DNA from 4 places in the Streptomyces sp. NPDC049541 genome. Region 1 is predicted to be linked to each of the others. Evidence: riboswitches for the same ligand, from Rfam matches in the RefSeq annotation. Region 1 holds a riboswitch; each other region holds the start of a gene.
What was found. Region 1 has a riboswitch for cobalamin ahead of ACIBW9_RS11365 (CbtB-domain containing protein). Riboswitches for the same ligand answer to the same signal wherever they lie in the genome.
Positions count from the first base shown of each region.

Region 1 (7,604 bases):
GCCGCACCTTCTCGAAGTAGGCGGCCAACTCCTCCTGGTCGGCCGGTACGGCGTCGGGGTCGAGGCCCACCAGGCGGGCGCCGGCGCGCTGTTCGCCGATGTAGCGGTCGGCCTGCGCGTCGGTGAGCGGGAAGCCGGAGCGGCGCGCGACCTGCAGATAGGAGTCGATCTCGGCGCAGTGCACCCACAGCAGCAGCTCGGGTTCGTCGACGCCGTACCGCTCCCCCGTGTCCGGGTCGGTCGCCGACAGCATGGTGTGGATCTTCCGGACGCGGGCGCCGGCCCGCTCGGCGGCCTCGGTGGTGCCGTAGGTGATGGTGCCGACGAAGTTGGCGGTGCGCATCAGCCGGCCCCATGCGTCCTTGCGGAACTCGGAGTTCTGCATGACACCGCGCACCGCCCGGGGATGCAGCGCCTGAAGGTAGAGCGCGCGGACTCCGGCGACCCACATCATCGGGTCGCCGTGCAGCTGCCAGGTCACCGAGGACGGTCCGAAGAGCCCGGGGTCACCTGCCTGGATCTCCGTCACCCTTGCAGGCTAACGCCGCACCCTCGGCATCCCCAGACCGATCCACGAGATGATCTCCCGCTGGATCTCGTTGTTGCCGCCGCCGAAGGTGAAGATCACGGCGGAGCGGTAGCCGCGCTCCAGTTCGCCGTGGAGGACCGCGCCGGCGGAGCCCTCCTTCAGCGCGCCCGCCGCGCCGACGATCTCCATCAGCCAGGCGTAGGCGTCCCGGCGCGCCTCGGAGCCGTAGACCTTGACCGCGGAGGCGTCCTGGGGGGTCAGTGTGCCGTTCTGGACGGCGTGCACCATGCGCCAGTTGAGGAGCTTCATCGCATCCAGCCTGGTGTGGGTCTGGGCGAGGCGGCGGCGTACCCAGGGCAGGTCGATGACGCGGCGGCCGTCGGCGAGCTTGGTCTCCATGGCCCAGCGCTGGACGTCCTGCAGGGCGCGGATCGCCATGGTGCCGTGGGCGGCGAGGGTGACGCGCTCGTGGTTGAGCTGGTTGGTGATCAGGCGCCAGCCCTGGTTCTCGGCGCCGACCCGGCGGGAGACGGGGACGCGGATGTTCTCGTAGTAGCTGGCCGTGGTGTCGTGCGAGGCGAGGGTGTTGATGACGGTGCAGGAGTAGCCGGGGTCACTGGTGGGGACGAGGAGCATGGTGATGCCCTTGTGGGGCGGGGCGTCGGGGTCGGTGCGGGTCGCCAGCCACACCCAGTCCGCGGTGTCGCCGTTGGTGGTCCAGATCTTCTGCCCGTTGACGATGTACTCGTCGCCCTCGCGCACCGCGCGCGTCTTCAGGGACGCGAGATCCGTGCCCGCGTCGGGCTCGCTGTAGCCGATCGCGAAGTCGATCTCGCCGGCGAGGATCTTGGGCAGGAAGTACGCCTTCTGCTCGTCCGTGCCGAACTGCATGATCGTCGGTCCGACAGTGTTCAGCGCCATCAGCGGCAGAGGTACGCCGGCCTGGGCGGCCTCGTCGAAGAAGATGAACTGCTCCATCGCGGTCAGCCCGCGCCCGCCGTACTCCTTCGGCCAGCCCACGCCGAGCCAGCCGTCCGCGCCGAGGCGCCGGATGGTCTCGCGGTAGAAGCGCTTCTGGGCGGCCGGGTCGCCGTGCCGCGCGTAGGCGTTGTCCGGCACCAACTCGGCGAAGTACGAGCGCAGTTCGATGCGCAGCCGCTGCTGCTCGGGCGTGTATTCGAGGTGCACGGCGCCTCCAGGCTTCCCAGGCCGGTCCTGACGGCGCACACCGTAGAACGTGTTCCAGAAATTGGGAATGGCGAGGGAGAGGGAAAGGGCCCCCGGTCGTCGACCGGGGGCCCTGTGCCGATTGAGCCGGTGGAACCGGTCAGTGGGCGACGGGAGTTGCCCGGGTGGCGCCGTTCGCCCGCGCCGGCTTCGGGGCGAGCGTCCGCTCCGCCAGCACCCCGAAGACCAGCCCGAAGGAGGTCCACAGGGTCAACTGGACGGCCAGGGCCGCCAGTCGGAACTGCCAGAGCAGGGTGGCGGAGAAGTCCTTGGGGACCTCGTTGAAGGACGGCAGGAACGCGTACGCGAGCCCGATGGCGAGGACCAGGAACGCGCCCGCGGCGAGCGTCGCGTTCCAGTTGCCCAGGCGGGGCGCGAGGCGCTTGCCCAGGATGACCGCGGCGACGGCCAGCAGCACGCTGAGCACCACCATCAGGAAGTACAGCGTGGTGCGTGTGCCGATGGTGTCGGGGTCTCCGACGGACGGCGGGTTGGCCGGGTACTTCAGGAACGGCACGACGTACACGGTGATCAAACCGGCGGCCGCCAGGAGCAGCGCGCTCGCGCGCGGCCCGAAGCGGCCGATGCGGCCGAGCGCGAAGCAGTACGCGAGGGCGGCGATGCCGCCGAACGCGACGCCGTAGACCAGCACACCGGTGGACAGGCCCGCGGTGGACTGCATCGTGCGGCTGACGGCTTCCACGCCGTGCTCGTGGGAGTGCGCCTCCTCGTAGGCGATGGCCGCGTCGACGCGCGGTTCACCGAGGAAGTAGGCGACGACGAGGGCGAGCAGGCCCGCGGCCAGTCCCGCGAGCATGCCGCGCACCAGGAGGTTGCGGACGGTTGCCGAGTTCATGGGCGGCTGTGCTTTCTCGCCGCCCTCAGTGGCAGGGGAAGCCGAGCAGGTGGCGGGCGTCGTGCACCCACTCGTGGACGTTGTCCCCGCTCATCACGGAGGTGGCGCCCTGCTCGGCGCCGACGAAGTAGAGCAGAACCAGCATCAGGATGCCGAAGAAGACCGCCCAGGGGACGATCGCGCCGATCGGCAGCTTCGCCGGTACGGCGGTGGGGGTGGTGGTCGGCTGAGCGACAGACTGCGCCATGGCAGGCCCTCCTGGGGAACTCGCGTCCCGTCTCGGTGGTGCACACGACGACGGGGCGGGTCTGACTCGCCCGGCACACACCCTGGGTGCGTGCCCGGCATACAGTGGCGCGACCGTGCCGGACTTCCACCGGCTTCCGCTGTGCCGTCGTCAATATCCACGAGAAGGTACCGCGAAGCAGAGACGGGGCCAAGGGCGCATGGAACAGCCGTGAGCGCCCCTGGTGAGCCGTTCTCGCCGCCCGATCACGGTCAGTTCAAGGATTTCGAAGCGATGTCGAGCGCGGGAGTGGACACATGACGAGCCGAGTGATCTTGATCTCAACTGCGATCACCGCGTCCCTCCGGGAGGCCCGCTTCGACCACGACTGCCCGCTGGACGCCTCCGGGCTGCGCCAGGCACGGGCTGCCGCCGGCATGCTTCCGGCGGCGGAACGGGTCTGGGTCTCCCCCACCGTGCGCTGCCGCGAGACCGCGGCCGCCCTCGGCCTCGACGCCGTGGAGGCGCCGGAGTTGGCGGCACTGGACGCGGGCCGCTGGCGCGGGGCGACGCTGGCCGAGGTGAGTGAGCGCGAGCCGGAGGCGCTGGCCCGCTGGCTGTCGGACCCCGCCGCCGTGCCGCACGGCGGGGAGTCGGTGGCGGCGCTGTGCGACCGGGTGGCGGTGTGGCTGGAGACGGTCGCGCAGACGCCGGGCCGCACTCTCGCCGTGGTCGAGCCCGAGGCCGTACGGGCCGCGGTGGTCCGGGCCCTCGGGGCGCCGGAGTCGGCGTTCTGGCGCGCGGATGTGCCGCCGCTGACGGGCGTCGAGCTCAGCGGCAGGTCCGGGCGCTGGAACGTGCGCCTCGGGCAGCCGGTCGGCGCGTCGCTGTGAGGCTCAGTTCAGGGTGGCGAGGAATTCCGTGCACGCCTCGGCGCACTGCCGGCAGGCCTTCGCGCCGTCCTCGGCACCCGGCAGCCGGTCGAAGGCATGCGCGCACTCCAGGCACACGGTGCGGCACCACTCCACCTGGATGCGGATGGCGGCCTCGTCCAGGCGGTTCTGCTCGGACAGCACACGGCAGGTCGCGTCGCACACCTCCGCACACATGATGCCCTTGCGTCGTACGAGTTCCTGCTCCTCCGTGCCGTCCGGGTCCACGAGACTTGCGCGCAGCGCACACGCGCGTGCGCACTCGGTGCACGCCTGCGCACAGGCGAAGCGGTCCTCCAGGAAGCGGAAGAGCTCCTGCTGGGTCGTCGAAGTCACACCTGGCGGGTTGCCCCCGCCGATCGCCTCAAACACGAGGTGTACGAGGTCCGGCCGGGCCGGTTCGGTTGGCACCGGGTCCCCTGGGTACCCGCGAGCCCATGAGCACCTCATGGATGGACATCGCCGCAGGCCGCGGCGCACTCGGAATCGGCCTGGTCGTCGTGGGGGTGGCGGTCGTGGCCCTGCTGATCGGTGCCTTCTTCCTGGGCGCCCGCATCCGCCGCCGCGAACCCGCTCCGCCACGCCCGGAGGATCAGCCGCAGCTGCCGGACGACGGCCCGGTCCGCGAGGTACAGGAGAACCGCGAGCCCGCCGAGATCCCCCACACCGAGCATCGGCTGACCCCGCACGAGCTGCCCGGTCACGGCAATACGCCGAGCAGGACGAGTGCGTCGCAGAAGCGCATGCGCTGGAGCGAGGGCAACAGCGGGGCGTTCGGAAGCGGCGGGCCGGGCACCCGCTGACCGACAGCCCTAGGCCCGGCGAAGATCGTCGTCGACCAGGGCGGCGATGTGGGCGGTGACCGTGTCGAGGATGTCGGCCCAGGCCGACTCCTCGCCGAGGACGAGGTAGTTGAGCGTCAGCCCGTCGGTCATGGCGGCCAGATAGCGGGCCAGCACCGAGGCGGGGACGGCGAGCCGGAGGCCCATGGAGCGGCGCAACCCGTCGATGAGTTCGGTGTAGGCGGCGCCGTACAGCTCGTACTGCCGTCGCGCCAGGTGCTCGAAACCCGGCTCGCGCAGGGCGTACTGGGTGAGTTCGTAGGTGAGCATGTGCTCGTCGGGGTGGGCGCGCACATGGTCCCAGTACGCCTGGAAGCCGGCCCGGACGGTCTCCACGAGCGTGGCCCTGGGCCGCAGGGCCTGCTTCACCACGGTCACCGAGTGGTCGGTGAGGGTGGTGATGACGGCCTCGACCAGGGCCTGCTTGGAGTCGAAGCAGTAGTGGAAGACACTCAGGGACACGCCCGCCTCGGCGGCGATGGACCGGGTCGTCGTCCTGGCGACGCCGTCCCGGGCCATCGCCCTGATCGCCGCTTCCGTCAGCTGTCTGCGCCGCTCGGCCGACGGCATGCGTGCCATGTGCGTCCTCGGGGGTGGTGAGGGACCTCAGGCGCTGTGGACGCCCACTTCGTACAGGGAGTAGCCCCAGTCGGTGCCGCGCTGCAGGCCGTGGATGCGGACGTAGCGGGCCGGGGTGCCGCTGAAGCGGGCGGTGTCCAGGCCGCCGTCGCCGGACGTGGTGGACCAGACGGTCTGCCAGTCGGTGCCGTCGGTGGACAGTTCGATGCGGTACGACTTGCCGTAGGCGCGCTCCCAGGCCAGCGTGACCCGGCCGACCCGGTGGGTTGCGCCGAGGTCCGCCTGCCACCACTGGTCGTCGCTCCAGTCGCTGGCCCAGCGGGTGCCGTCGTCACCGTCGACGGCCCGGCCCGGCTGGTAGCTGGTGAACGGGTTCCACTCGGACGAGCTGGCGGTGGCCGCCGCGCCCTGGGCGAGGTCGACCGATGCCTGGTGCTGCTCGGTCGCTCCCCAGGTGTCGAGGTAGGACTCGGCGCCCCGCATCAGGTCGTTCACCACGCCCTGGCCGCCGTTGAGGCGGATGTCCTCGATCCAGTCGGGGATCAGGCCGACGTGGGCTGCGCCGTCGGTGTTGAAGTCGAAGGTGCGCTCACCGGTGGTCTGCCGGTCGATGACCGAGCCGCCGTCGGCGCTCCTGAAGGGGTAGGCGACCTTGTTCGGGGCGTCGGCGCCGCGCGGGGCCGGGTGGTCGCCGATGCCGTTGAAGTCGGTGCCGTAGCCGTAGCCCACGTGGTACTTGTCGCGCAGTGCCTTGGTGCGGGCGGCCTCCGCGACGAAACCCTGGGAGCCGTGCATGTACTGGGCGACGAAGCCGCCGAGGGAGTAGACGCGCTCGGTCCAGTTCAGGTCCATCCAGCTGTGCGAGGAGAGCACGCCGGGGTAGGACGCGGACTCGAAGATGTCCAGGGCCTGACCGACCGCCTTGACGCCCATGTGGTCGATCTCCAGCATCATCTTGCGTTTCATCATGCCGCGCACGGCGTAGGCGCCGAGGTCGGTGAGGCCGCGCTTGTTGCACTGGGCGTCGGAGTCGTACGAGGGGACGTCCACGCCCGCCGGCAGGTCCTTCTCCGCGGCGGAGGAGGCGGTCCCGATGGGGTTGTCGTGCTGGGGGCCGGTGCACTTCTCGGTCTGCCAGAAGGTGCCGGTGGACAGGAACTGCCCGACGTTGATGGCCGTGCCGAGGCCGCCCGAGTCGAAACGGACTCCGCACAGCGCGTTGTCGAACTTGTGGCACAGGAACATCGAGCGCACGCCCAGCGAGTACAGCTCGTCGAGGCCCTTGTCGATGTCGGCCTTGCTGCACTGCGGGATGTCGAGGATCTGCTTGCAGCCGAACGGCTCGGAGGTCTCCACACCCAGGACGACGGCCAGCTTGCCCTGCCTGATCACCTCACGGGCCTGTGCGCTGTCGGTGACGATGCGGAACCAGCCCTTGCCGGGGCCGCCGTACATCTTGTCGATGTAGTCCTGGAGTTGGTACGTCAGCTTCGCCTGCAGCCGGATGGAGGTCATCTCGTCGCAGCCGCGGTCCTTGAAGGGGTAGACGGAGCAGATCATGCCGTTGGTGACGAGGTCGTTGACCAGCACCCGCTGCCCGCCGCGCCAGGCCCGCTCCAGCCAGGCGTAGTAGTTCGCCTGATGGGTCATCGAGTCGTACGCCGGCCAGTCCTTGAAGGTGGGCCAGCCGACCGGGTCGTGCCTTCCGTCGCCGCCGTGGGTGATGTAGTCGAAGACCGCGAGGGTGCCGTCGGGGTAGTGCTCGGGACAGTCCTTGAGCGCGTCGGTGACCCCGGCCTCGGAGAACACCTTTCCGCAGATCAGCCGGCCTCCGAAGGCCTCGTTGGAGAACAGGTGGTTGTGCGCGTCGACGAATCCGCGGACCTCGCCCGCGGAATCGGTGCCGGTGAACGGCTCACCGGTGACATCGATCTGGGCGTCCGGAGCCGGCGGCGAGGTCGGGGTCCACCAGTCGTTTCCGGCCGCGGAACTCGGCGTGGGGCCGAAGGTCAGGGCCAGGAGGAAGAGAAGCAGCGACACCACGGTGACGTTCTTGCGTCTGCGGTACGAGCGTCGAGTCGGCGTCACGGCCCACGTCCCTCGGTCGGCGGGATCGCGCGGTTGACCAACCCATGAGGTTGTCATGACCAGCGCAATATATGGGTCGAGGATCGGGGCGGGCACCTTCCGAGTCAAGGGTCCGGGACGCTTGACCTGATGGCGCGCACCCGGCACGGGCGGGATGTCCCCGCTCCGAGGCCCAGGCGTCGAGCCGGCGGCTGCTGGTGCCGGCGGGCTCGCCTGCAGGTGCGTCGACGGACCGCCGTCGCACATGATGGAAAGGGAGCCGAACGGCGCTCGGAGTTCACGTCCGCGGAGGTGAGCGAAGCCATGAAGGTGGGAGTGCTGACGG
Region 1 covers NZ_JBITLY010000002.1:921,046-928,649, reverse strand. The annotation lists gene ACIBW9_RS11380 (oxygenase MpaB family protein) at 1-520, opposite strand, end outside; gene ACIBW9_RS11375 (acyl-CoA dehydrogenase family protein) at 539-1,717, opposite strand; gene ACIBW9_RS11370 (CbtA family protein) at 1,857-2,612, opposite strand; gene ACIBW9_RS11365 (CbtB-domain containing protein) at 2,638-2,859, opposite strand; cobalamin riboswitch at 2,896-3,049, opposite strand; gene ACIBW9_RS11360 (histidine phosphatase family protein) at 3,156-3,731, shown strand; gene ACIBW9_RS11355 (ferredoxin) at 3,735-4,106, opposite strand; gene ACIBW9_RS11350 (DUF6479 family protein) at 4,208-4,573, shown strand; gene ACIBW9_RS11345 (TetR/AcrR family transcriptional regulator) at 4,583-5,191, opposite strand; gene ACIBW9_RS11340 (discoidin domain-containing protein) at 5,219-7,279, opposite strand; gene ACIBW9_RS11335 (6-phosphofructokinase) at 7,583-7,604, shown strand, end outside.

Region 2 (7,604 bases), on a different contig from region 1:
CTGCTTCAAAACTGAAGCAGATATGGACGACCCCGGAGACCCGCATGCCCGACTTCCCCGCCGCCTCCCCGCGCTCCCGCGTCCGGGTGCCGCTGCGCTTCCAGGACGGCTACAGCGTCGACGCCGAACTGGTCACCTTCCACGGCCTGACCGACGGCCAGGAGCACGTCGCCGTCGTCCTGGGCGACCCCGCTCCCGGCACAACGCCCCTGGTCCGCCTGCATTCCGAGTGCCTGACCGGTGACGTGTTCGGCTCGGCCCGCTGCGACTGCGGTCCGCAGCTGCGCGAGGCGGTCGAGCGGATCGCGGACCGCGGCGGCGTGCTGCTCTACCTTCGCCAGGAGGGCCGCGGCATCGGCCTCTACAACAAGCTGGACGCCTACGCCCTCCAGGACCAGGGCCTCGACACCTACGAGGCGAACGCGGCTCTGGGGCTGCCCGAGGACGACCGTGACTACACGGCGGCCGCGCAGATGCTGGGGGCCCTGGGCATCGACAGCCTGGACCTGCTGTCCAACAACCCCGACAAGGCGGGCCAGCTCCGCGACCTGGGCATCGACGTACGCGACCGCGTCCCCACGGGCGTCTTCACCACCGCCCACAACGTCCGCTACCTGCGTGCGAAGGTCCTCCAGACCCAGCACACGCTGCCGCTGGCGGAGCTGAGCGCGGGCTGACCCGGGCCGGCTCGGGCCGATGACCGCGGGGTGCCGGGCAGCCGCCCGGCGGCCGGGCTGGACACCTCCACCACGGGCAAGCCCGGCCGGCCTGCGGGCCGTCGCGCCGCTGGGACCGGCACGGGTGGGCGCGGGCGGCACCCGTACCGCCGGGTTGCGTGTCCTGCCGACCGTCGGCGCGCTGCCCACGGAGAGCCACTGGCGACGCGCACCGCACACAGGCGCCGCAGGCCCCCGGCCGCCAACAGCCCCAACACCTCCGTGAGTTGGCGGCGCACCTCCGGATCGTCGAACTTACTGCGGACCACGCCCCCTTCCGGCGTGCCACAGCCGCTCCTTCGCCCTCACACCCCTCTCTTCAACCCCAACATGTTGTGGCCGAAGGCGAGTTGGCACCCACAGATTGTGCACAAGGGTGCACTGTGCCGGGATTGGACCACGAATGTCCCAGGCAGCCGCAGATCGACGACGAGTGAGGGCGTTCATGACCGAACGATTCGGGGACGGTACGACACGGACGGCCGGCGAGACGCGGGCGACGGCCCGGCCCGCCGTGCCCCGCCCCGCGAGGCGGATGCGGTCGACGACCCGGTCCTGGCGAGGGCAAGTGATACCTGACCGTCGCGCACGCCCCCGACGGCCGCGTCGCCGGGGTGACGGTCCACATGGCCAAGCAGGGCTCCACCCTCGCGGGCATGATGGACGCCTTCTCCTCGACCGTCACCCGCGCCTCCAGCACGGCGTCCCGCTCGACATCCTCGTCGCGGACCACGTCGGGACACGCTTCGAACCCTCCGGCCTCACCAACGACCCGGACATCAAGCAGGCCGGCTCCGTCATGGACTACGTCGGCCGCCGCCTCGCCCTCGACCACCTGCCCTACGAGACCCGGGCCGGCCTCGGCATCCTCACCGCCGCGGAACGCGCCGCGAAACAGACCCTCGACGGTGTCGGCGAGGCCGTCTGGACCGATCTCGTGGGCCTGTCCATGTCCGCACCGGTGGTGGGGCGGCCGCGCCGCGACTGATGGTCGTACGAAAAAAACGACACGGCACACAAACAACCCAAAGATCCCAAATGACTACTATCAGTGCATATATTGTCACAATACGTAGCCAAGCCAGGGCGTCGCGCCCGGGCAAGAAAGGGTCTAACCATGCGCAAGTTTCAGCGTGTTGCCGTCGTAGCCGCGGCGATCGCGAGCCTCTCCGCCTTCGGTGCCGGTGTCAGCTTCGCCCACGACCACGGCCATGACCACGACGACGAGGGCGTCACCGCGGTGGCCAACTCGCAGTCCAACGCCGTGGCCTACGACGACGACAGCCGCAGCGGGCGCCACGGCAGCCCGGACGCGGCCCCCGCCTTCACGACCGGCAGCGACTTCAGCCTCGGGAACGTCACTCCGCCGGCAGCCAAGTAACGAAGCGCCGCCCGGCAGGCCGCGAGGAACGGCCACGGCCTGCCGGGCGCTCCGCCCGGCAGGCCGTTCATCCGGCAGCAGCCGACTGCGATTACTTGCCGAAGGCGTTGCTGCAGCCCATGTCCGAGCCCTCGGAGGTGCTCTGCGCCCCCGTGTTGCCCTCGCCGTTGAGCGCGTTGCCCAACAGGCCGTTGATGAGCCCGACCTCACCGAGGACGCTGATGTTCAGGTCGTGCGACCTGCAGGTGGTGCTCTGCTGGACGCCGACGCCACCGTCGGCGTGGGCGCCGCCGGCGCTCAGAAACCCGACACTCCCGAGGGCGGCGACCAGGACGGCGGCCTTGCGAAGCTTGTGCATGTCATCTCCGGTGGAGCGAAGTGGATGCGACCTGTGACAGATCAACTCCTTGCTGCCACGGGAGATTAGTGCGAAATACCCCAAAAAGGATGGCAGCGCGCCAGGTTTCGTGATCTCTAAACGTGATCTCACCCGGAAGCGCCGCGGCGGCCGGCGTCAGATGACACGGAGAACCGCCCGTCGGCGGACGTCCGTCGAGGAGCGCTCCACCCTGATCTCGAACGTGCCCGGCTCGACGACCGTGCGCATGTCGCCGTCCACCAGGGTGAGGTCGCGACTCGGCACCAGGTCGAAGGTGACGGTGGCCCGCTTCCCGGGCTCCACACGCACCTTCCGCACACCGCGCAGCCTGATGTACGGCAGCGACACCGACGTCTGCTCGTCCGTCACGTACAGCTGCACCACCTCCGTGCCGGCCCGCTGTCCCGTGTTGGTGAGGTCCACGCGCACCCGGGTCGTGGCGTCGGCCTTGATGGTGTCGTCGGTCAGCCGGATCCGGCCGTGGCGGAACGTGGTGTGGCCGAGGCCCGCGCCGAACGGGAAGAGCGGCGTGGACGGCAGGTCGATGTGGTCGTCGGCATCGGCTCGGGCGCGCTTCTGGTCGTACGACACGGGGAGCCGGCCCACGGCACGGGGGAAGGTGACGGGCAGTCTGCCGGTCGGCTCGACGTCGCCGAACAGCACCTCGGCCACCGCCCGGCCCCCGGCCTCACCGGGCAGCCAGGCATCAGCCCCGGATCGAAGGTGGCGCCCGGCGCGAGCCCCTCGGGAAAGACGGTCGAGCCGGGTCCGACCGAACCGTGGGTGCCCTCGCTGATCTCCAGCAGGGGGATGCCGAGCGGGTTGGCGCGGGCGAGGCGCTGCAAGTGGTTGTGCTGTGACGCCTGTTGACGCGGGCTCAGTGGATGAGGAACCGGCACGGACCCGGAGAGGGACTGGTTGACCAGGCCGAAGAACCCTCCGCCCGGGCCCAGCCTCATCCGGTCCGCCTTCTTTCCGACCACCGTCTCACCGCGTACGTACGCCTCCCGGTGCTCCCGTGTGCCGGTCGGATCCGTGGAGTCACCGAGGAGTTCCTGGGGCAGACAGACCGGGATGTTCAGCTGCGCGACCTTGTCGGCGACGGTCATCCTGGCCAGCAGCGCGTCGACTCGCCGTCCCAGGGGGGCCTTCAGCATCGGCGTCACGAGACCCGTACATGCGGCCACCGCCAGGCCGGTGAAAGTCCGACGGGAGATCCTCGCTTTGTCCATGACGGCAGCCTCGCAGCGCCGGACCGAGCCGGTCAGCGGCCGAAATGCTGAACCACGGCGACTTTGGCGCTGCTTGCTCTCACTGAAGTCAGGAGACGAGGGCGGGTGCCGTCAGCCGGTGTCGGCGGTGCGGGCGCTCCAGCGCTCCTCAACCCTGGCCAGACGCCAGTAAGCCAGCGCCACGGCCCAGACGACCACGAACAGGCCGACGATGACGTAACCGACGTTGTCCAGGTCCAGCCCGGATATCCAGCCGGTGACGGCGTCCCGCAGACCGAGCTTGTCGTGCAGAACGCCGACGAGTTCGATCGTGCCGACGAAGAAGGCCACCGCGATGGACAGGCCGGTGATCGTGAGGTTGTAGAACACCTTGCGAACGGGGTTGGAGAACGCCCACTGGTAGGCGAAGTTCATGAAGGTGCCGTCGAGGGTGTCGAACAGGCTCATGCCCGCGGCGAAGAGGAGGGGCAGGCACAGCACCGCGTACCACGGCAGCCCGGCGGCGGCGCCGTTGCCGGCCAGGGCGAGCAACAGGACCTCGGTCGAGGTGTCGAAGCCGATCCCGAACAGGAAGCCGAGAGGGAACATCTGGCCGGGGCGGCGGACGGACTTGGTGAGGCGGCCGAGAATGCGGTTCATGAAGCCGCGCGAGTCCAGGTGCGCCTCCAGCTCCGCCTCGTCGTAGCGTCCGGCGCGCATCGCGCGGAAGACGCGCGCGATGCCGAACAGCGCAACGAGGTTGAGGGCGGCGATGAGGTACAGGAAGCCGCCGGAGACCGTGGTGCCCACCGTGCCGAGCACCTGGTGGGTCCGGGAGCCGTCGTTCATCAGGGTGCCGGCGAGGTGCGTGCCCCCGGCGACCAGCGCGGCCATGACGACCACCACGCTGGAGTGTCCGAGCGCGAACCAGAACCCCACCGACACCGGCCGCTTTCCGTCGGCCATCAGCTTGCGGGTGGTGTTGTCGATGGCGGCGATGTGGTCGGCGTCGAAGGCGTGCCGCATGCCGAGGGTGTAGGCGGTGATGCCGAGTCCGACCCCGAACGCCTGGGTGCCGACCGTGTAGTGATGCGGGATCACGAGGAGGAAGAGGACCCCGAAGGCGGCCACGTGCAGAGCGACGATCACGGTCAGCAGGCCGGCGGTGCGGAGGGTGTCCTCGCGGCGCCAGCGAAAGGACGGGACGGCGGCGGTTTCGGGCACGCCTTGGGACACGGTCATACGGACACGCTCCAGCACCTCGTGGATCAGCTTCGTGATGCCGTGGCCGGTCTCCTGGCTGACGGGTCGTACGTCCGCCGCCCGCCTTCCCAACCGCCTTGCGGCGGCCAGTGGCTGTCCCCTGCGGGACGTGGGCGACGAACTCCCCGATCACAGTGGCGAGGGCCGCTCCGGACTGAGCCCCTGAGGGCCGGCACCGGCTTCCCGAACACCACGGCCCGCTCACCCTAGAAGGCCGCGGGCAGTGGCTGCAAGGCTGCACAGCTGAACAGGTATGGAGGTCAGCACCTGTTCGCTGCGATGATGGACGCATGCATCTCGTCCCCGCGGAACACGCCGGGCGGCGCACCATTGACGGCCATCGGGTCTGCGATGCCATCGCCGCCGTCGGCGACCCCGAGCGCGTGCGCGCCTGGGCCGATCGCTTCTCGCTGCTCTCCGATCCCGGACGCCTGTCCTTGCTGTTCGCCCTCCAGGAGGCCGGCCCGATCGCCGTGTCCGACCTCGCCGTCGCCAGCGGGATGCGGGACACGGCCGTCTCCCAGGCTCTGCGTCTGCTGCGGACCGCGGGCATCGTCGAGGGCGAGAAGGACGGCCGGATCGTGCGCTACCGACTCGTCGAGGGCCCGGTCTCCGCGCTGCTGAAACACTGCGCGCCGGAATCGGCGGCCGAACCTGGCCCGGGCTGACGGTCCGCGCGGCTGCCCGCACACAGCCCAGAAAACGCAGCAGCGCCCGAGCCGACCGAAGCCGACTCAGGCGCTGCGTAGCAGGTCAGAGGGCATGTCCCTCGCCTACCAGCCGTAGGCCCTGTGGGACTCGAACCCACAACCAATGGATTAAAAGTCCACTGCTCTGCCAATTGAGCTAAGGGCCCCTGGTGATGTTGCCTCCACGAGCATAGCCGGACACGGCCGCGTCTCCGATCGGGTATCGGGGACACGGCCGTGCCGGAGGTGAAGATCCAGCCGGAGTGTCAGGGATCTACCTTTTCGGGGGCGCCCGCGGAAGCCTGGCCGGAGGCCGCCGCGCGGGACGCCTCCCGGGCGAGCGTGCGTTCGTGGGCCGGGTTGAGGAACCAGTGCCGGGCCGACGCGCCCCACCACGCCGCCGCGAAGCCGAGGACGACCAGGACGGCGACCGGGGCGTAGTTGAAGCTCTCCCAGGTGACCGGCGAGACCTGGGGCAGCATGAAGAGGACCGTGATCACGCCCACCCACACCACCGAGACGATGCCGATGGGGCGGGACCAGCGGCCCAGGTGCCACGGGCCCCGTGCGAAGTCGTCGCCCTTGCGCACCCGCAGCAGCGTCGGGATGACGTACGCGATGTACAGGCCGATGACGGCGATCGAGGTCACCGCCGCGTACGCCGTCACATTGATCAGATAAGGCAGGCCGAGGAGCAGCGCTCCGACCGCCGCCAGCCATACGGCGGCCACGGGTGTCCGGGTCCGCGGGCTCACCGTGTGCCACACATGCGAGAAGGGCAGCGCGCCGTCGCGTGAAAAGGCGTAGATCATGCGGCTGTTGGCGGTGACCGAGGCCATCCCGCAGAACAGCTGGGCGCCGATGACGACCAGGAGCAGCAGTTTGCCCGCTGTGGCGCCCAGGGCGTCCAGCAGGATCTGGGCCGGCGGCGCCCCGGTGGGCGAGGCGAGCTCCTTGTCGTAGGACTGGATGGCGAACGTGAAGCCGAGCAGCAGCACGAAGCCCGCTATCCAGGACGTCCAGATGGACTGGACGATGCCCTTGGGGCCGGCCGTCGACGCGTCGTGCGTCTCCTCCGTCATATGGGCGGAGGCGTCGTAGCCGGTGAAGGTGTACTGCGCCATCAGCAGGCCGAGGAGCACCACGTACACACCGCTGCCCCAGCCCGTGTTGTTCACGAACTTGGTGAACACGAAGGAAGCGGACTGGTGGTGGTCCGGTACGAAGGCCAGCGCGCCGACGATCACCCCGACCCCCAGGACGTGCCACCACACACTGATGTCGTTGAGGAGCGCGACGATCTTCACGCCGAAGGTGTTCAGGAGGCCGTGCAGCAGCAGGATCGCCGCGAAGAGCAGGACCGTTCGGCCCGGTGTGACCTTGAAGTCGAACTGCAGGTTCAGGTAAGCGCCCAGGAAGGACGCGGCGCCGAAGTCGATGCCCGCCGTCACCGCCACCTGGCCCAGCACGTTGAACCAGCCCGTGAACCAGGCCCAGGCGGCGGCCGTGCGCGGGGGCGCCAGCCGGTGGGCCCAGAAGTACAGGCCGGCGGAGGTCGGATAGGCCGAACAGATCTCGGCCATCGACAGGCCGACGAACAGTGTCATCAGGCCCACGGCGACCCAGCCCCAGGTGATCACCGACGGGCCGCCCGTGTTCATGCCGAACAGATAGAGGGTGAGGCAGCCGGAGAGGACCGAGATGATCGTGAAGGAGACCGCGTAGTTGGAGAACGCCGACATGCGGCGGGCAAGGACCTGCGTGTAGCCGAGCTGGGCAAGCCGTTCCTCGTCGGACAACCCCGAGTCGGAGGGTCCCGACTTCCCGCTCGCTATGGCGTCATCTGTCATGCCCCCAGCGATTCCCTCGCCAGAGTCGTGACATGCATCACAGCATGGCCAAAAAATGCCCCTTCGGGCCTGCCCACCGCCGGCGTTCCGCCCCAACACGCCGCAGGAACCATTG
Region 2 covers NZ_JBITLY010000003.1:27,694-35,297, forward strand. The annotation lists gene ribA (GTP cyclohydrolase II) at 45-677, shown strand; gene ACIBW9_RS12355 (hypothetical protein) at 1,516-1,704, shown strand; gene ACIBW9_RS12360 (hypothetical protein) at 1,834-2,097, shown strand; gene ACIBW9_RS12365 (hypothetical protein) at 2,189-2,455, opposite strand; gene ACIBW9_RS12370 (fibronectin type III-like domain-contianing protein) at 2,612-3,175, opposite strand; gene ACIBW9_RS12375 (HoxN/HupN/NixA family nickel/cobalt transporter) at 3,820-4,929, opposite strand; cobalamin riboswitch at 4,956-5,160, opposite strand; gene ACIBW9_RS12380 (ArsR/SmtB family transcription factor) at 5,241-5,618, shown strand; tRNA gene ACIBW9_RS12385 (tRNA-Lys) at 5,734-5,806, opposite strand; gene ACIBW9_RS12390 (amino acid permease) at 5,906-7,489, opposite strand.
Region 2: linked by a shared signal. The riboswitch ahead of ACIBW9_RS12375 (HoxN/HupN/NixA family nickel/cobalt transporter) and the one ahead of ACIBW9_RS11365 (CbtB-domain containing protein) in region 1 are both predicted to bind cobalamin.

Region 3 (7,604 bases), on a different contig from region 1:
TCGGGCGGGGCACTTTAGGGCGGAAGCCACGCCTCCGAAAGGCCCCTTACAGGGACATATCAGCCTCTCTCCATTCTTGGCCGGAGATCACCGGGCATTCGACGACCTTCCAGTAATCTCCCGTTGTTTTGTCGTGCACGTCGCCATTCCGGGGGGAAACATGGCTCGTGATCACAAACCGCTGCGCCGCCGCACCCGCGTTCTCGCGGTCTCCGTGGCGGCGCTCACCGTCACCGGGGCGGCTCTCGCCGGGCTTCCGGCCTCGGCGGCGAGTCTGCCGCAGGGGCACGACGTCTCCTCGCACCAGAAGAACGTCGACTGGTCGGGCGCGAAGGCCAAGGGCGCCAGGTTCGTCTACGTCAAGGCGACCGAGTCCACGAACTACCGCAACCCGTACTTCGGGCAGCAGTACAACGGCGCCCGCAGCGCCGGCATCATCCGCGGCGCCTACCACTTCGCACTGCCGGACAAGTCGTCGGGCAGGGCGCAGGCGGCGTACTTCGTGAACCACGGCGGCGGCTGGAGGTCGGACGGCTGGACGCTGCCGCCCGCCCTCGACATCGAATACAACCCGTACAGCCCCAAGCACGGGTGCTACGGCCTGAGCAAGGCGCGCATGGTCGGCTGGATCAAGGCGTTCAGCGGCGAGGTGAAGCGGCTCACCGGCCGCCACCCCGTGATCTACACGACCACCCACTGGTGGAACACCTGCACCGGCGGAAGCAGCGCGTTCGCCTCGAACCACGCGCTGTGGATAGCCCGTCACGGGTCCGGGACCTCCGGTTCCCTGCCGGCCGGCTGGTCGTTCTGGACCTTCTGGCAGTACGACAACAGCGGCGGACTGCCGGGTGACCAGAATCTCTTCAACGGGTCCCGGACCCAGCTGAGGAAGTTCGCCCGGGGCTACTGACCAAGGGGCACCGCGGGAGCGGGGGTCGCCGGGACCAGGGCGGAGCGGCGACCCCCTCATCCAGACATCGTGCAGCCGCCCTCAGTTCATCTTCCGTTCACCCAGGTTGCCTACGGTCAACCGACCGTTGACTTCGAACGATTGCCTGGGTAAATGGAAAACTTCTCGCTGATCCTCGCGATTGTGGTGGTAACCGCACTCGCGTTTGATTTCACGAACGGTTTCCACGACACCGCCAACGCGATGGCCACCACCATCTCGACCGGCGCGCTCAAGCCCAAGGTCGCGGTGGCCATGTCCGCCGTGCTGAACCTTGCGGGTGCCTTCCTCTCCGTGGAGGTCGCCAACACGATCTCCAAGGGTCTCGTCGACGAGACCGGCATACGTCCCGAGGTCATCTTCGCGGCGCTGGTCGGCGCGATCCTCTGGAACCTGCTGACCTGGCTCGTCGGGCTTCCCTCCAGTTCCTCGCACGCCCTGATGGGCGGCCTGATCGGCGCCACCATCGCCTCGGCCGGCATGGGCGCGGTGCACGGTGACGTGCTCGTCACCAAGGTGCTCATCCCGGCGCTCGCCGCCCCGATCGTCGCGGGCCTGGCAGCGCTGCTCGCGACCCGGCTCTCGTACACCCTCGGCAAGAAGGCCGACGGCAAGGCCGCCGAGAAGGGCTACCGCGTCGGCCAGATCGCCTCCGCGGGCCTGGTCTCGCTGGCCCACGGCACCAACGACGCACAGAAGACGATGGGCATCATCACCCTCGCCCTGGTCGCCGGCGGCGCCGTCGCTCCCGACTCCGACCCGCCCACCTGGGTCATCCTCTCCGCGGGCCTCGCCATCGCGCTCGGCACCTGGCTCGGCGGCTGGCGCATCATCCGCACCATGGGCAAGGGCCTGACCGAGCTCCAGCCGCAGCAGGGCTTCGCCGCCCAGACCAGTGCGGCCACGGTCATCCTGGCCTCCTCGCACCTCGGCTTCTCCCTCTCCACCACCCACTCGGTCTCCGGTTCGGTGATGGGCGCCGGCCTCGGCCGCAAGGGCGGAGTGGTCCGCTGGTCGACGGCCACCCGCATGCTCGTGGCCTGGTGCCTGACGCTGCCGGCCGCGGCGCTGGTCGGTGCGGGCGCGGAGTCCGTGACGGATCTCGGCGACTGGGGCACCGCCGTCGTCGCCGTCTTCCTGGTCGTCGCCAGTGCGGCCATCTGGAAGATCTCCCGGCGCGAGGTCATCGACGCGTCGAATGTCAACGAGAGCGAGGAGCCGCCCGGCGTGGTGACCACGGCGATCGCCGCCGTGACCCCGCCCCCGGCGGGCACGGTGACCGAGGACCTGACGGCCACGATCCCCGCCCCGGCCCCCGTGAGCGCCGTCCCCGACCCGGCGACCCCGCCGGCCGCGGCCGTCTGAGCCCGCCCACCCGGTACGAAGGAAGAGAAGCAGCATGAAGATCGACTGGGCAGCCCTGGGCTCCGTCTTCGGCGTCAGCCTCGCGGTCACGGTGGGCCTCGTGGCCCTGTTCACCCTCGGCATCATGGGCCTGTCGCGCCGCGAGCGGGCCGTGGCGCAGGGCAACTCGGCATCCCTGGCGGTGGCCGGCGCATACGTGGCCTTCGCGGGCTGCGCGGCGGCCGTGGCGTACGGAATCCATCTGGTGATCGCCAAGGCCTGAGGCCGCGGCCGGACCGGCTTTCTCCACGTCCCGGGGGGGGGGGGGGGGGGGGGGGGGGGGGGGGGGGGGGGGGCGCGGGGGGGGGGGGGCGGGGGGGGGGGGGGGGGGGGGGGGGGGGGCGGGGCGCCGCCCCCCCCCCGCCCCCCCCCGGCGCCCCCCCCCCCCCCCCCCCCCCCCCCCCCCCCCCCCCGCGGGTTTCTCATGCAGGGTTCAGGGCGCCGGGTGTGGGCCTCAGCACACTCCCCCGTCGCAGGTCAACGGCAAGTTGACTGCCGTTCGGGCGCGTGGTGGACTGCCGAAGCCAGCTACGGCGGCGCGAGAGGAAGCCGGTGCAAGTCCGGCGCGGTCCCGCCACTGTCACCGGGGTAGTAAGCCCCGGGAGCCAGGAACTCTCACCGCCGGTCTCGTCGAACCAGGGCGTGGACACCCTGAGTGAGGACATGTCGCCATGCCAGCCTGCCGTGTGACGTACAGGACCAGTACCAGGTCGCTGCCCCACCCCACGGCCGGCTGAGCCGATGCGTGCCGATCGCGTCTTCGCGTACGGCGCCGCCGCCGGCCTCCTCGGTGACCATCTGCTCGGCGATCCGCGCCGTGGGCATCCGGTCGCCGTGTTCGGGCGGGCCGCCGGGGCCGTGGAGCGGGTGTTGTGGCGGGACCACCGCGGGTGGGGCGCGCTGCACACCGCCGTGTGCGCCGGGAGCGCCCTCGCGCTGGGTGCTGTGGCGCAGAGGGCCGTACGTCCGTCCCGTGCCGCCTCCCTCGCCCTGACCGCGGCCGCCACGTGGGCCGTCGTCGGGGGGACTTCGCTCGCGCGCGAGGCCCGCGGCATCGGACGGGCGCTGGAGTCCGGGGACGTCGAGGCCGCCCGGGCCCGGCTGCCGCATCTGTGCGGGCGGGACCCGCAGGCCCTGGACGCCGACGGGATCGCGCGGGCGGTGGTGGAGTCCGTCGCCGAGAACACCTCCGACGCCGTCGTGGGGGCGCTGGTGTGGGGGGCCGTGGGCGGGGTGCCGGGGCTGCTCGGATTCCGGGCCGTCAACACGCTCGACGCCATGGTGGGGCACAAGTCGGCCAAGTACCGGCGATACGGGTGGGCTTCCGCGCGACTGGACGACGTGGCGGGGTGGCCGGGGGCCCGGCTGACCGCCGTGCTGGCCGCCGCTGCCGGGGGTGACGGCCGGGGGGCCGTACGCGCCTGGCGTTCTGACGCCGCGAAGCATCCGAGCCCCAACGCCGGGCCCGTGGAGGCGTCGTTCGCGGGGGCGCTGGGGGTTCGGCTCGGGGGGACCTTGTCGTATGGGGGGCGTGTTGAGCATCGGCCTGTGCTGAACGGGGAGGGGCGTGCGGTGGAAGTCGGCGACATTGAGCGTGCCGTGCGGTTGTCGCGGCGGGTGGGGTGGCTGGCGTTGGGGGTCAGCGCGGCTGGGGCGGTGTCACGTGCCCGGGTCGCACGGCGACCGGTGGTGGGGGCTGTGCCCACCCGTTCCGCCCTGCGGAACGACTGCCCACAGCGGTCGGGGCGGGTGTCATGACCGGCGGGGGGCTTCTTGTCGCCGGTACCACCTCGGATGCCGGGAAGAGTGTCGTCACCGCCGGGATCTGTCGTTGGCTGGTGCGGCAGGGGGTCAAGGTCGCGCCCTTCAAGGCGCAGAACATGTCCCTGAACTCGTTCGTGACGCGAGAGGGTGCCGAGATCGGGCGGGCTCAGGCCATGCAGGCGCAGGCCTGCCGGATCGAGCCGACCGCGCTGATGAACCCCGTGCTGCTCAAGCCCGGTGGCGAGCAGAGCAGCCAGGTCGTGCTGATGGGCAAGCCCGTCGGCGAGCTGAGCGCGCGCGGTTATCACGGTGGGCGGCAGCAGCAGCTTCTGGGGACCGTGCTCGACTGCCTGGCCGAGTTGCGGGGCACGTATGACGCCGTGATCTGTGAGGGGGCGGGTTCTCCCGCCGAGATCAACCTGCGGCGGACCGACATCGTGAACATGGGGATCGCCCGTAACGCGCGGCTTCCCGTGCTCGTGGTCGGTGACATCGACCGCGGCGGGGTCTTCGCCTCCTTCTTCGGCACCGTCGCCCTGCTCTCCCCCGAGGACCAGGAGCTGGTCGCCGGGTTCCTCGTCAACAAGTTCCGCGGGGACGTCAGCCTCCTGGAGCCCGGGCTCGACATGCTGCACGGACTCACCGGACGGCACACCTACGGCGTCCTGCCCTTCCAGCACGGCCTCGGCATCGACGAGGAGGACGGGCTGCGGGTCTCGCTGCGCGGGACGGTACGGGAGTCGAACGTCGCGCCGCCCGTCGGTGAGGACGTGCTGCGGGTCGCCGTGTGCGCGATCCCGCTGATGTCCAACTTCACCGACGTGGACGCCCTGGCCGCCGAACCGGGCGTCGTGGTGCGGTTCGTGGACCGGCCCGAGGAACTCGCGGACGCCGACCTCGTCGTCATCCCGGGGACCCGCGGGACGGTGAAGGCCCTGGAGTGGCTGCGCGCGCGGGGACTTGCGGACGCCCTGGTCCGCAGGGCCGCCGAACAGCGGCCCGTCCTCGGCATCTGCGGTGGCTTCCAGGTCCTCGGCGAGCACATCGAGGACGAGGTCGAGAGCCGACGCGGGCATGTCGAAGCGCTCGGAGTGCTGCCCGTGCGGGTGCGGTTCGCCCGCGAGAAGACCCTCACCCGGCCCGTGGGGGAAGCCCTCGGCGAGCAGGTCGAGGGGTACGAGATCCATCACGGCGTCGCCGACATAGCCGGCGGGGAGGCCTTCCTGGACGGCATCCGCGTCGGGCAGACGTGGGGCACGCACTGGCACGGTTCGCTGGAGTCGGACGGTTTCCGGCGGGCCTTTCTGCGCGAGGTGGCGGCCGCCGCGGGCCGTCGTTTCGTACCGGCGCCCGACACCTCTTTCGCCGCGCTGCGCGAGGAGCAGCTCGACCGGCTCGGCGACCTGATCGAACAACACGCGGACACGGACGCGCTGTGGCGGCTCATCGAGTCGGGCGCGCCGCAAGGACTGCCTTTCATTCCACCGGGAGCGCCCGCATGAGCACAGTGCTGTTGTTGTCGACCGCCGACACGGATCTGTTGGCCGCTCGGGCCGCGTCCGGTGCCGACTACCGGATCGGCAACCCGACCCGGGTGGATGTGACCGAGGAGCTGCCCGGCCTCCTCGACGGCGCCGACATCGCCGTCGTACGGCTGCTGGGCGGAAAGCGGGCCTGGGAGGACGGGCTCACCGCGCTCAAGGCGTCAGGGATCCCGACCGTGCTGCTCGGCGGGGAGGCCGTCCCCGACGCCGAGTTGATGGCCGAGTCGTCCGTGCCCGCCGGTGTCGTGGCGGAGGCGCTCAGGTATCTCGTCGAGGGCGGGCCCGCCAACCTCACCGAGCTCGCCCGGTTCCTGTCCGACACGGTGCTGCTGACCGGCGAGGGGTTCGTCGAGCCGCAGAAGATGCCCGAGTACGGCATCCACGGCGAGCGTCCGTTCGTGGACGGTCGGCCGACCGTCGGCGTGCTCTTCTACCGGGCGCACGAGCTGAGCGGCAACACCGCCTTCGTGGACACCCTGTGCGACGCGATCGAGGCGAAGGGCGCCAACGCCCTTCCCGTGTACTGCGGTTCACTGCGTGGCGCGGACGCCGGGCTGTACGAGATCCTCGGCCGGACCGACGCCCTGGTCGCCACCGTCCTCGCCGCCGGCGGCACACACGCCTCGCAGGCCTCGGCCGGCGGTGACGAGGAGGCCTGGGACATCGGCGCGCTCGCCGACCTCGACGTGCCCGTCCTGCAAGGCCTTTGCCTGACGTCCTCCCGTGAGGCCTGGGACGGGTCGGACGCCGCCCTGTCCCCCATGGACGCGGCGATGCAGGTCGCGATCCCCGAGTTCGACGGGCGGCTGATCACCGTCCCGTTCTCCTTCAAGGAGCAGGGCCCCGACGACGTGCCCGTGTACGTCGCCGACCCGGAGCGGGCCGCGCGGGTCGCCGGGATCGCCGTACGGCATGCGCAGTTGAAGCACAAGGCGAACGCGGACAAGAAGCTGGCGCTCGTGTTCACCGCGTACCCGACGAAGCACTCGCGGGTCGGCAACGCGGTCGGTCTGGACACGCCCGCGTCCGCGGTGCAGGTCCTGGACGCGCTGAAGGACGCCGGGTACTCGCTCACCGAATACCCCTCCGGCGGCGACGAGTTGATCCACCGGCTGATCGCGGCCGGCGGTCACGACGTCGAGTGGCTGACCGAGGAGCAACTGGCCGCCGCGCCCGCGCGCGTGCCGCTGGCCGACTACCGGGCCTGGTTCGACAAGCTGGACCCTGAGCTCAGGGACGGGATGCTGGAGGCGTGGGGCGAGCCGCCGGGCAACTTGTACGTCGACGGGGAGGACATCGTCCTCGCCTCCCTCCAGTTCGGGAACGTCGTCGTGATGATCCAGCCGCCGCGCGGCTTCGGTGAGAACCCGATCGCGATCTACCACGACCCCGACATGCCGCCCTCGCACCACTACATGGCGGCCTACCGCTGGCTCGACGCTGCAACATCGGAGGGGGGGTTCGGCGCCGACGCGATCGTCCACATGGGCAAGCACGGCACGATGGAGTGGCTGCCCGGTAAGGGGCTCGGGCTCAGCGGCGGCTGCGCGCCCGACGCGGTGCTCGGTGAGCTGCCGCTGATCTACCCGTTCATCGTCAACGACCCCGGTGAGGGCACCCAGGCCAAGCGGCGCGGGCATGCCACGGTCGTCGACCACCTCGTACCGCCGATGGCCCGCGCCGACACCTACGGCGATCTGGCCAAGCTGGAGCAGCTGCTCGACGAGTACGCGCTGGTCTCCGACCTGGACCCGACGAAGGCGCCCGCGGTGCGCGCGCAGATCTGGACGCTGGTCAAGGCGGCCGAGCTCCACCACGACCTGCATGTGGACGAGCAGCCGGACGAGGACGAGTTCGACGAGTTCGTCATGCACATCGACGGCTATCTGTGCGAGATCAAGGACGTGCAGATCCGCGACGGACTGCACATCCTGGGTGGCGGG
Region 3 covers NZ_JBITLY010000001.1:1,495,872-1,503,475, reverse strand. The annotation lists gene ACIBW9_RS06895 (lysozyme) at 161-910, shown strand; gene ACIBW9_RS06890 (anion permease) at 1,064-2,314, shown strand; gene ACIBW9_RS06885 (hypothetical protein) at 2,349-2,576, shown strand; cobalamin riboswitch at 2,847-2,989, shown strand; gene ACIBW9_RS06880 (cobalamin biosynthesis protein) at 3,095-4,111, shown strand; gene ACIBW9_RS06875 (cobyric acid synthase) at 4,108-5,619, shown strand; gene cobN (cobaltochelatase subunit CobN) at 5,616-7,604, shown strand, end outside.
Region 3: linked by a shared signal. The riboswitch ahead of ACIBW9_RS06880 (cobalamin biosynthesis protein) and the one ahead of ACIBW9_RS11365 (CbtB-domain containing protein) in region 1 are both predicted to bind cobalamin.

Region 4 (7,604 bases), on a different contig from region 1:
ACGCGTTGCTGTTGGCCGCCGGAGAGGGTGGCGATGGGGCGGTCGCGGAGGTCGGCGAGGCCGAGGAGGTCGAGGGTCTCCTCGACGCGGCGGCGCATCACGTCGGGTGCCAGGCCCAACGACTCCATTCCGTAGGCGAGTTCGTCCTCGACGGTGTCCGTCACGAAGTGGGAGAGCGGGTCCTGGCCCACCGTCCCCACCACGTCCGCGAGTTCGCGTGGCTTGTGCGTACGGGTGTCGCGGCCCGCCACCGTGACGCGCCCCCGCAGGGTGCCGCCCGTGAAGTGCGGGACGAGACCGCTGACGGCGCCGAGGATCGTCGACTTTCCGACGCCCGACGGGCCGACCAAGAGGACCAGTTCGCCTTCCGGGACCTCGAAGTCCACTCCCCGCACGGTGGGTTCGACCGCCCCCTCGTACGTGACGGAGACATCCTCGAAGCGGATCACGACGGCTCCTTCGGGGCGATGAAGGCGGGCAGCAGGGCGAGGAGTACGGCCGCCGCCGGCCACAGGGGCAGCGTGGGGGCGGCGAGCGGGACGACACCGGGGTGCAGGGCCGCCGGGTCGGCGTCGGCGGCGAGAGTGAGCAGCGCGGCGACCGCGGCGCCGGAGGCCGCCACCAGCCAGGCCCGGAGGTCCCAGCGGTCGGGCCGGTACCGGGTGCGCAGGCTGCGCCGGCCGCCCAGCCGCAGACCGGCCAGGGCCGCGGCGACCCCGGCGAGCAGCAGCGGCAGGCCGTACGTGCCGCCTTCGGCGGTGAGCAGCCCGTACGTTCCCGCGCAGACGCCGAGCAGGCCGCCGAGGGTGAGGGCGGCGGCGGTGCGGCGGACGGCGGGCGGGACGTCGGCCGTGCGGCCGTAGCCGCGGGCGTCCATCGCGGCGGCGAGCGCGACCGAACGCTCCAACGCGCCCTCCAGGACCGGGAGCCCGACCTGCAGCAGGCCGCGGATCCCGCTGTCCGGGCGGCCTCGCAGACGGCGGGCGGCGCGCAGTCGCTGGACGTCGGCGATGAGGTTCGGCGCGAAGGTGAGGGCGACCACCACCGCCACGCCGGCCTCGTACAACGCGCCCGGCAGGGACTTCAGGAGGCGGGACGGGTTGGCGAGGGCGTTCGCGGCGCCCACGCAGATGAGGAGGGCGGCCAGCTTCAGGCCGTCGTAGAAGGCGAACAGGAGCGACTCGGCGGTGACCCTGCCGCCCAGGCGGATGCCCTGGGCCCAGTGGGGGAGCGGGAGTTCGGGGAGGGTGGCGATCACGTGGGTGCCGGGAATGGGGGAGCCGAGCGCCACCGCGAAGACGAGGCGGATGAGAAGGACGGCCAGGGCGAGTCTGAGGAAGGCGGAGTAGGAGTGGGACCAGGGGGTTCGGGCGCGGCAGGTGGCTACGACGTAGGCGGACGCGGCGATGAGGAGGGAGAGGAGGAGGGGGTTGGTGGTGCGGGTGGCCGCGGTGCCCAGGCCCAGGGACCAGAGCCACCAGGCTCCGGGGTGGAGGTGTGCGGGGCGGTGGGGGTGCGTGGGGGCGGCGAGCGCGACCCGGCGGGGCGGGGTGCCGCTCTCCTGGCGCGGTTGCCCGGGCCTAGGACGCATTCCTTCTCCGCCTTGCCTGCCACACCGCTGCCGCGCCCAGGAGAGCAACCGCCCCCGCTCCCGCGAACAACCCGACCGACGGCCCCCCGCCCCCCTGCCCGTTCTTCGCCGCAACCGTCGGCTTCCTCCCCGCCGAGACCTGCTCCCCGCACCCCTTCTCCGGATACCCGGCGATGGCACACAGCAGCGCGTTCGTGTCGTACCGCAGCGGTTTCGCCACCGCCGCCAGCGCATCCGCCGTCGTCCCGTCGGCAGACACCCGTGCGCAGACCGTGCGACGGGCCGGCGGTGTCTCCCCGGACGGTGCGTCGGCGGCCGTACCGAAGTCGAGGACGAGCGCCACGCGCTTCTTGCCCTCCTGGGCGGGCGTCCGCGCGCAGATCGCCGGGAACGACACCGCCCCGCGCGGCTTCGCCGAGTCGCCCGAGTCCTCACTCACCGAGAAGCGGAAGCCCTGGACGGCGCCGTCGGAGGGGCGGGCGGTGGCGGGGCCCCGGGTGGCGTACGTCCAGTGACCGGCGTCGTAGTCCCAGAAGGACCAGTAGCGGTAGCCGGCGGCCTGCGCCTGGCCGTTGCCGGTCAGGGCCAGGAACAGGGCGGCGAGGAGCGGCAGGACGCGGCGGATCACGGCTGTGCCTTCTTCTTGCGGCCGCTGATCAGGAAGCCGACGCCGATGCCGCCGAGGAGGCCGACGCCGACCATCCACCAGACGCTGACCCCGGAGTCGTCCCTGTGTGCTGCCTTGTGCGAGGGGCGGGCGGGCGCCGGGCCCGTCGCGTTGAGAAGCCTGACCAGGTCCTGGCCGCCGAAGTCGTGGACGTCGGAGGTCTCCGCGTGCGCCGCGAGGATCAACTCCGCATACGCGGCCGGTCCGGCCTGCTTCGCCCACGCGGCGGAGTTGGCCTCCAGCCAGCGCATGGCGTCGGCAGCCTTGTCGCGGTGGCCCGCGGTGGCGAGGGCGAGGACCGCGTCGGCCGTGTTGCCGTAGTCGGGCTGGGGCTTGGCGCCGGGCAGCGTCGACGTCACGTGCTTGTCCTTGGCCAGGGCCTTGACGAGGTACGCGGCACCGTTCTGCGCGGCCTGCTCGCGGTCGGTGGCCTTCTTGCACGCCGGAGTGGTGCCGGTGGGTTTCGGGGAGTCCCCGGTCAGCCCCTTGCCGAGGGCGCCCACGACCGCCGCCGCGCTCGCGTCCGCGTTGGCGGACAGCCTGCCCTTCTTGTCCGGCTGGAAGGCGAAGGCACCAGAGCCGTCCCCTTCGCAGGGGAGGGCGAGCTTCAGCAGGGCGTCGTAAGGGGACCTGCCGTCCTTGAGGACCTGGTCCGGCTTCTCGCCCACGGCGGTCAGCGCGCCGATGACGACGGACGTCGAGTTCGCGTCACTCGCTCCGCCCGGGGCGTAGCCCCAGCCGCCGTCCTTGTTCTGCACGGACTTCAGCCAGGAGACCGCCTTGCCGGTGGCGCCCTTGTGTCCGCCGAGCGCGGCGAGGGCCTGGACGGCGGCGCCCGTACTGTTCGTGTCAACCATGAGCTTCGCGTCACAGGGCTTCGCCGGGTCCGCGCGGAACGGCGCGAACGCCCCGTTCGCACACTGCTGTCCCGCCAGCCAGTCCACCGCCTTCGCCGCCGGTTTCTCCCCCACGGTGTGCTGCGCGAGCAGCGCCAGCGACTGGCGCCAGACGCCGTCGTACTTCGGGTCGGACGTGCCGAAAAGCCCGTCGGGCCGGGACGGGGAGGGGGACGCGGCGAAGGCGGGGACGGCTGCGCCCAGTACGACGGTGGTGGCGGCCAGTGCCGCGACGCTGCGGCGGACGACGTTCATGATCGGCGGGTGCCTCTCCCTGCGGGAGCGGGCAGCACGGGACGACCCCGGCGGCTCGGCTCCGTATGCCTCGACGGTGCCGCGCGCCGACGGGTTGCCGACGCGCGTGAGCCGGTCACCACCGCGCGGGGCAGTCCGGCTGGCCGCCCGGTGCGGGCGGGTCACGGTTGCGGGTCAGCGCCGGAATTGCACCGGCTTCCCCCCGTACGGCGTGATGACGACCTGGCCACTGTACCGGCCCGTAGGAAAACGCTGAGAACCGCCTGTGAGGGGCGGCGGCTCCGGCGTCGTGGGCCCGTACGCGCGCACGCATACCTCGTGCCCGGGTACGGCTGTCCGCCTCCAGTCCAGCGACCCGGTGATGCAGCGGCTGTCCGGGCCATGCTTGCCGCCCTCCTCGGCGAGGCAGAGCAGTTGATCCGTACGATCGCGTAGGCGCGCGCGCTCAGCCGACGACGGCCACCGCGTCCACCTCCACCAGCACACCGTCCCGGACCGGCCGCGCCACCACCGTCGTACGAGCGGGCAGGAGCGAGCAGTCCGTGAAGAACTCCCGGTAGACACGGTTGAACTCGGCGAAGTGGGTGCGGTCGGCCAGATAGCAGGTGCAGCGGGTGATCGACCGCCGGTCGCCGCCCGCCGCCGCGACGACGGCCTCGACGTTGGCGAGCACCTGCCGTGCCTGCCCGTCGAAGTCCGCGGGCATCTCGCCGGTCGCCGGATCCAGCGGCCCCTGGCCCGAGGTGAACAGCAGCGGACCGCTCCGCACCCCTTGGGACAGCGGCGGTGCGCTGCCGTCGCCGAAGGGGACGAAGGGCGCGCGGTCGGTGCGGACGGGTTCGAGGGGGCCGCGGCCGACGCGCGGGGTCGGGCCGCCGAAGGGGAGGCGCAGGGTGCGGGAGGCGAGCAGCCAACGGCCGTCGACGCGGCGGAAGCTGTCCTCGTAGTGGCCCACCTGGACGGGAGGCCCGGCCGGGACCATGCCGCCCGTCCAGCCCTCGATCCGGTACGTCGTGAAGTACGACGTGGCCTCGGCCGTGTCCGCCGAGGTCACCGTCACACGGATGTTGGACATGACCCGCCGCGAGAGCTTGTCGGCGGGCCGTGCGCCGAAGTACTTCCGCAGCGCCTCCCGCCCCTCGGACCGCCTCCCGTCCCCCGGAGGCGGCCACTCCCACCAGCCGTCCTCCGTGAACAGCTCGGCCACGGCGGCCGGTTCGCCGAGGTCCAGGCGGTGGACGAAGTCGAGGATCAGACGCTCGCAGGCACGTTCGGCGAGGAGTTGCTGCAACGGGTTCATGGGACCGTTGGTACCAGCGGCGGATCACCGTGCGCGACCGCTTCACACCGCCACGTACGTCACCGGCTCGCTCCCCGCCACCGCCTCCGCCCGCCCCAGCTTCACCAGCCGCCGCAGATGCGCCTCGGCCTCCGAGACCGCGATGTTCCGCGACCCGTCCGGGATCTGGGCCCAGGGCCGGTTCCACTCCATCCGCTCGGCGAGTTGCCAGGGGGTGAGCGGCTCCACCAGGAGGGACTGGAGGCCGGTGAGGCGCTCCTCGTGATGGTCCAGCAACTCCCGGACGCGGGCGGGCGCGTCGGCGAACACGTGCTGGTGGGCGGGGAGCACCTCGGCGGGGGCGAGACGGCCGACGCGTTCGAGGGAGTCGAGGTAGTCGCCGAGGGGGTCGGTGACCGTGGTGTCGTCGGGGTCCTCGTACAGGCCGATGTGCGGGGTGATCTCGGGGAGCAGATGATCGCCGGAGAACAGCCGCCCGTGGCCCGGGAGTCGGTCCGGGTGCTGCTCCTCCAGGTGCAGGCAGACATGGCCGGGGGTGTGCCCCGGCGTCCAGATCGCGCGCAGCCGGCGGCCCGGGAGGTCGAGCAGCTCGCCGGGGACGATCTCCCGGTCGGGCAGGGCGGGGGAGAAGACCGGCAGGGTGGTGCGGGGCGCCGCGTCGCGCAACGGCGCCACGTGCTCCTCGGGGGCGCCCGCGGCGACCAGCTTGGCGGTCATGTACGCGAACCAGCGCCCCGGCCGGGTGTCTCGGGTGCGCCGCACGATCGCCGTGTCCGCGGCATGCATGGCGATCCAGGCGCCGGACGCCTCACGCACCCTGCCGGAGAGGCCGTGGTGGTCGGGGTGGTGGTGGGTGATGACCACACCGTGCACCTCGCCCACCGCCGTACCGCAGGCCACCAGCCCCTCGACGAGTGTGTCCCAGGAGGCGGGGGCGTCCCAGCCGGTGTCGACCAGTACGGGGCCGCGGTCGGTGTCGACGACGTAGACCAGCGTGTGGCCGAGCGGATTGTCCGGAATGGGGACCTTGATCGACCGGACGCCTCCGCCGTGGTCGTACACCTGCGTCATGGGCTCCCCAATCACCGCGAACCGGCCACGCTCGGCCCACTGCTGCGCCATTCCGGGGGACAACCCCCCGGACCCCCAGCAGAAAAGCAGGTCAGCCACGGCGGCCGACGCGGACATCGCGAGGCAGGCACGAGTATAACTAGAACGCGTTTCGATAGGAGCCCAAGTCACCTGTCCACGCGGTCAACTCGTGTGCGGTCCGTGGACTCCTCCGAGGGGAACTGGTATCAGTGCCGTATCTGATGAACCGTCAGAGACAGGCGCTTCGGGGAGGCAGTCGGCCATGACCGAGCTCGTGGAACACGGACAGCTGTTCATCGGCGGGGAGTTGACCGACCCCCTCGGCAAGGACGTCATCGAGGTGGTCTCGCCGCACACCGAGGAGGTCATCGGGCGGGTGCCGCACGCCTCTCGGGAGGATGTCGACCGGGCCGTCGCCGTCGCCCGCCGTGCCTTCGACGAGGGGCCCTGGCCGCGGATGACGCTCGACGAGCGGATCGAGGTCGTCACCCGGATCAAGGACGCGATCGCCGTACGGCACGAGGAGATCGCCCGAGTGATCTCCTCCGAGAACGGGTCCCCGTACTCGTGGAGCGTGCTCGCGCAGGCGCTCGGCGCGATGATGGTGTGGGACGCGGCGATCACCGTCGCCCGGAACTTCACGTACGAGGAGCGGCGCGACGGTGTGCTCGGGAAGATCCTGGTGCGGCGTGAGCCGGTCGGGGTCGTGGCGGCCGTGGTCCCCTGGAACGTCCCGCAGTTCGTGGCCGCCGCCAAGCTCGCGCCCGCGCTGCTCACCGGCTGCACGGTGGTGCTCAAGCCGTCGCCCGAGTCTCCGCTGGACGCCTACATCCTGGCCGACATCACCCGCGAGGCCGGTCTGCCGGAGGGTGTGCTGTCGATCCTGCCCGCGGACCGCGAGGTCAGCGAGTACCTGGTCGGACACCCAGGGATCGACAAGGTCGCCTTCACCGGTTCGGTGGCCGCGGGCAAGCGTGTGATGGAGGTGGCGTCCCGCAACCTCACCCGCGTGACACTGGAGCTGGGCGGCAAGTCGGCGGCGGTCGTCCTGCCGGACGCGGACGTGGCCACCACCGTCGCGGGCGTCGTCCCGGCGGCCTGGATGAACAACGGCCAGGCGTGCGTGGCCCAGACCCGCATCCTGCTGCCGCGCTCGCGCTACGACGAGTTCGCCGAGGCCTTCGCGGCCGCGGCGAGCGCCCTGGTCGTCGGTGACCCGCTGGATGCGGCGACCCAGGTCGGCCCCCTCGTCGCCAGGCGCCAGCAGCAGCGCAACCTCGACTACATCCGCATCGGCCAGGAGGAGGGCGCCAAGATCCTCACCGGCGGCGGCCGCCCGCCGGGCCTGGACCGCGGCTGGTACGTCGAGCCGACCCTCTTCGGCGACGTCGACAACTCGATGCGCATCGCGCGGGAGGAGATCTTCGGCCCGGTGATCTGTCTGCTCCCGTACGGCGACGAGTCCGAGGCCCTGAAGATCGCGAACGACTCCGACTACGGGCTCAGCGGGAGTGTCTGGACCGCGGACGTGGCTCACGGCATCGAAGTCGCACGCCAGGTCCGCACCGGAACGTACTCCGTGAACACCTTCAGCCTCGACATGCTCGGTCCGTTCGGCGGCTACAAGAACTCCGGCCTGGGGCGGGAGTTCGGACCCGAGGGCTATGGCGAGTACCTCGAACACAAGATGATCCATCTCCCGGCCGGCTGGGAGGGCTGAGCGACCATGGGCGACCGCTGGCACGTCGAGGTCGACCGCTCCCTCTGCATCGGCTCGGCCCAGTGCGTCCACCGCGCTACCGG
Region 4 covers NZ_JBITLY010000001.1:862,817-870,420, forward strand. The annotation lists gene ACIBW9_RS03935 (ABC transporter ATP-binding protein) at 1-449, opposite strand, end outside; gene ACIBW9_RS03940 (energy-coupling factor transporter transmembrane component T) at 446-1,591, opposite strand; gene ACIBW9_RS03945 (SCO2322 family protein) at 1,581-2,219, opposite strand; gene ACIBW9_RS03950 (prenyltransferase/squalene oxidase repeat-containing protein) at 2,216-3,409, opposite strand; cobalamin riboswitch at 3,547-3,667, opposite strand; gene ACIBW9_RS03955 (RidA family protein) at 3,855-4,190, opposite strand; partial or broken gene ACIBW9_RS03960 (nuclear transport factor 2 family protein) at 4,263-4,709, opposite strand; gene ACIBW9_RS03965 (MBL fold metallo-hydrolase) at 4,752-5,780, opposite strand; gene ACIBW9_RS03970 (aldehyde dehydrogenase) at 6,064-7,521, shown strand; gene ACIBW9_RS03975 (ferredoxin) at 7,528-7,604, shown strand, end outside.
Region 4: linked by a shared signal. The riboswitch ahead of ACIBW9_RS03950 (prenyltransferase/squalene oxidase repeat-containing protein) and the one ahead of ACIBW9_RS11365 (CbtB-domain containing protein) in region 1 are both predicted to bind cobalamin.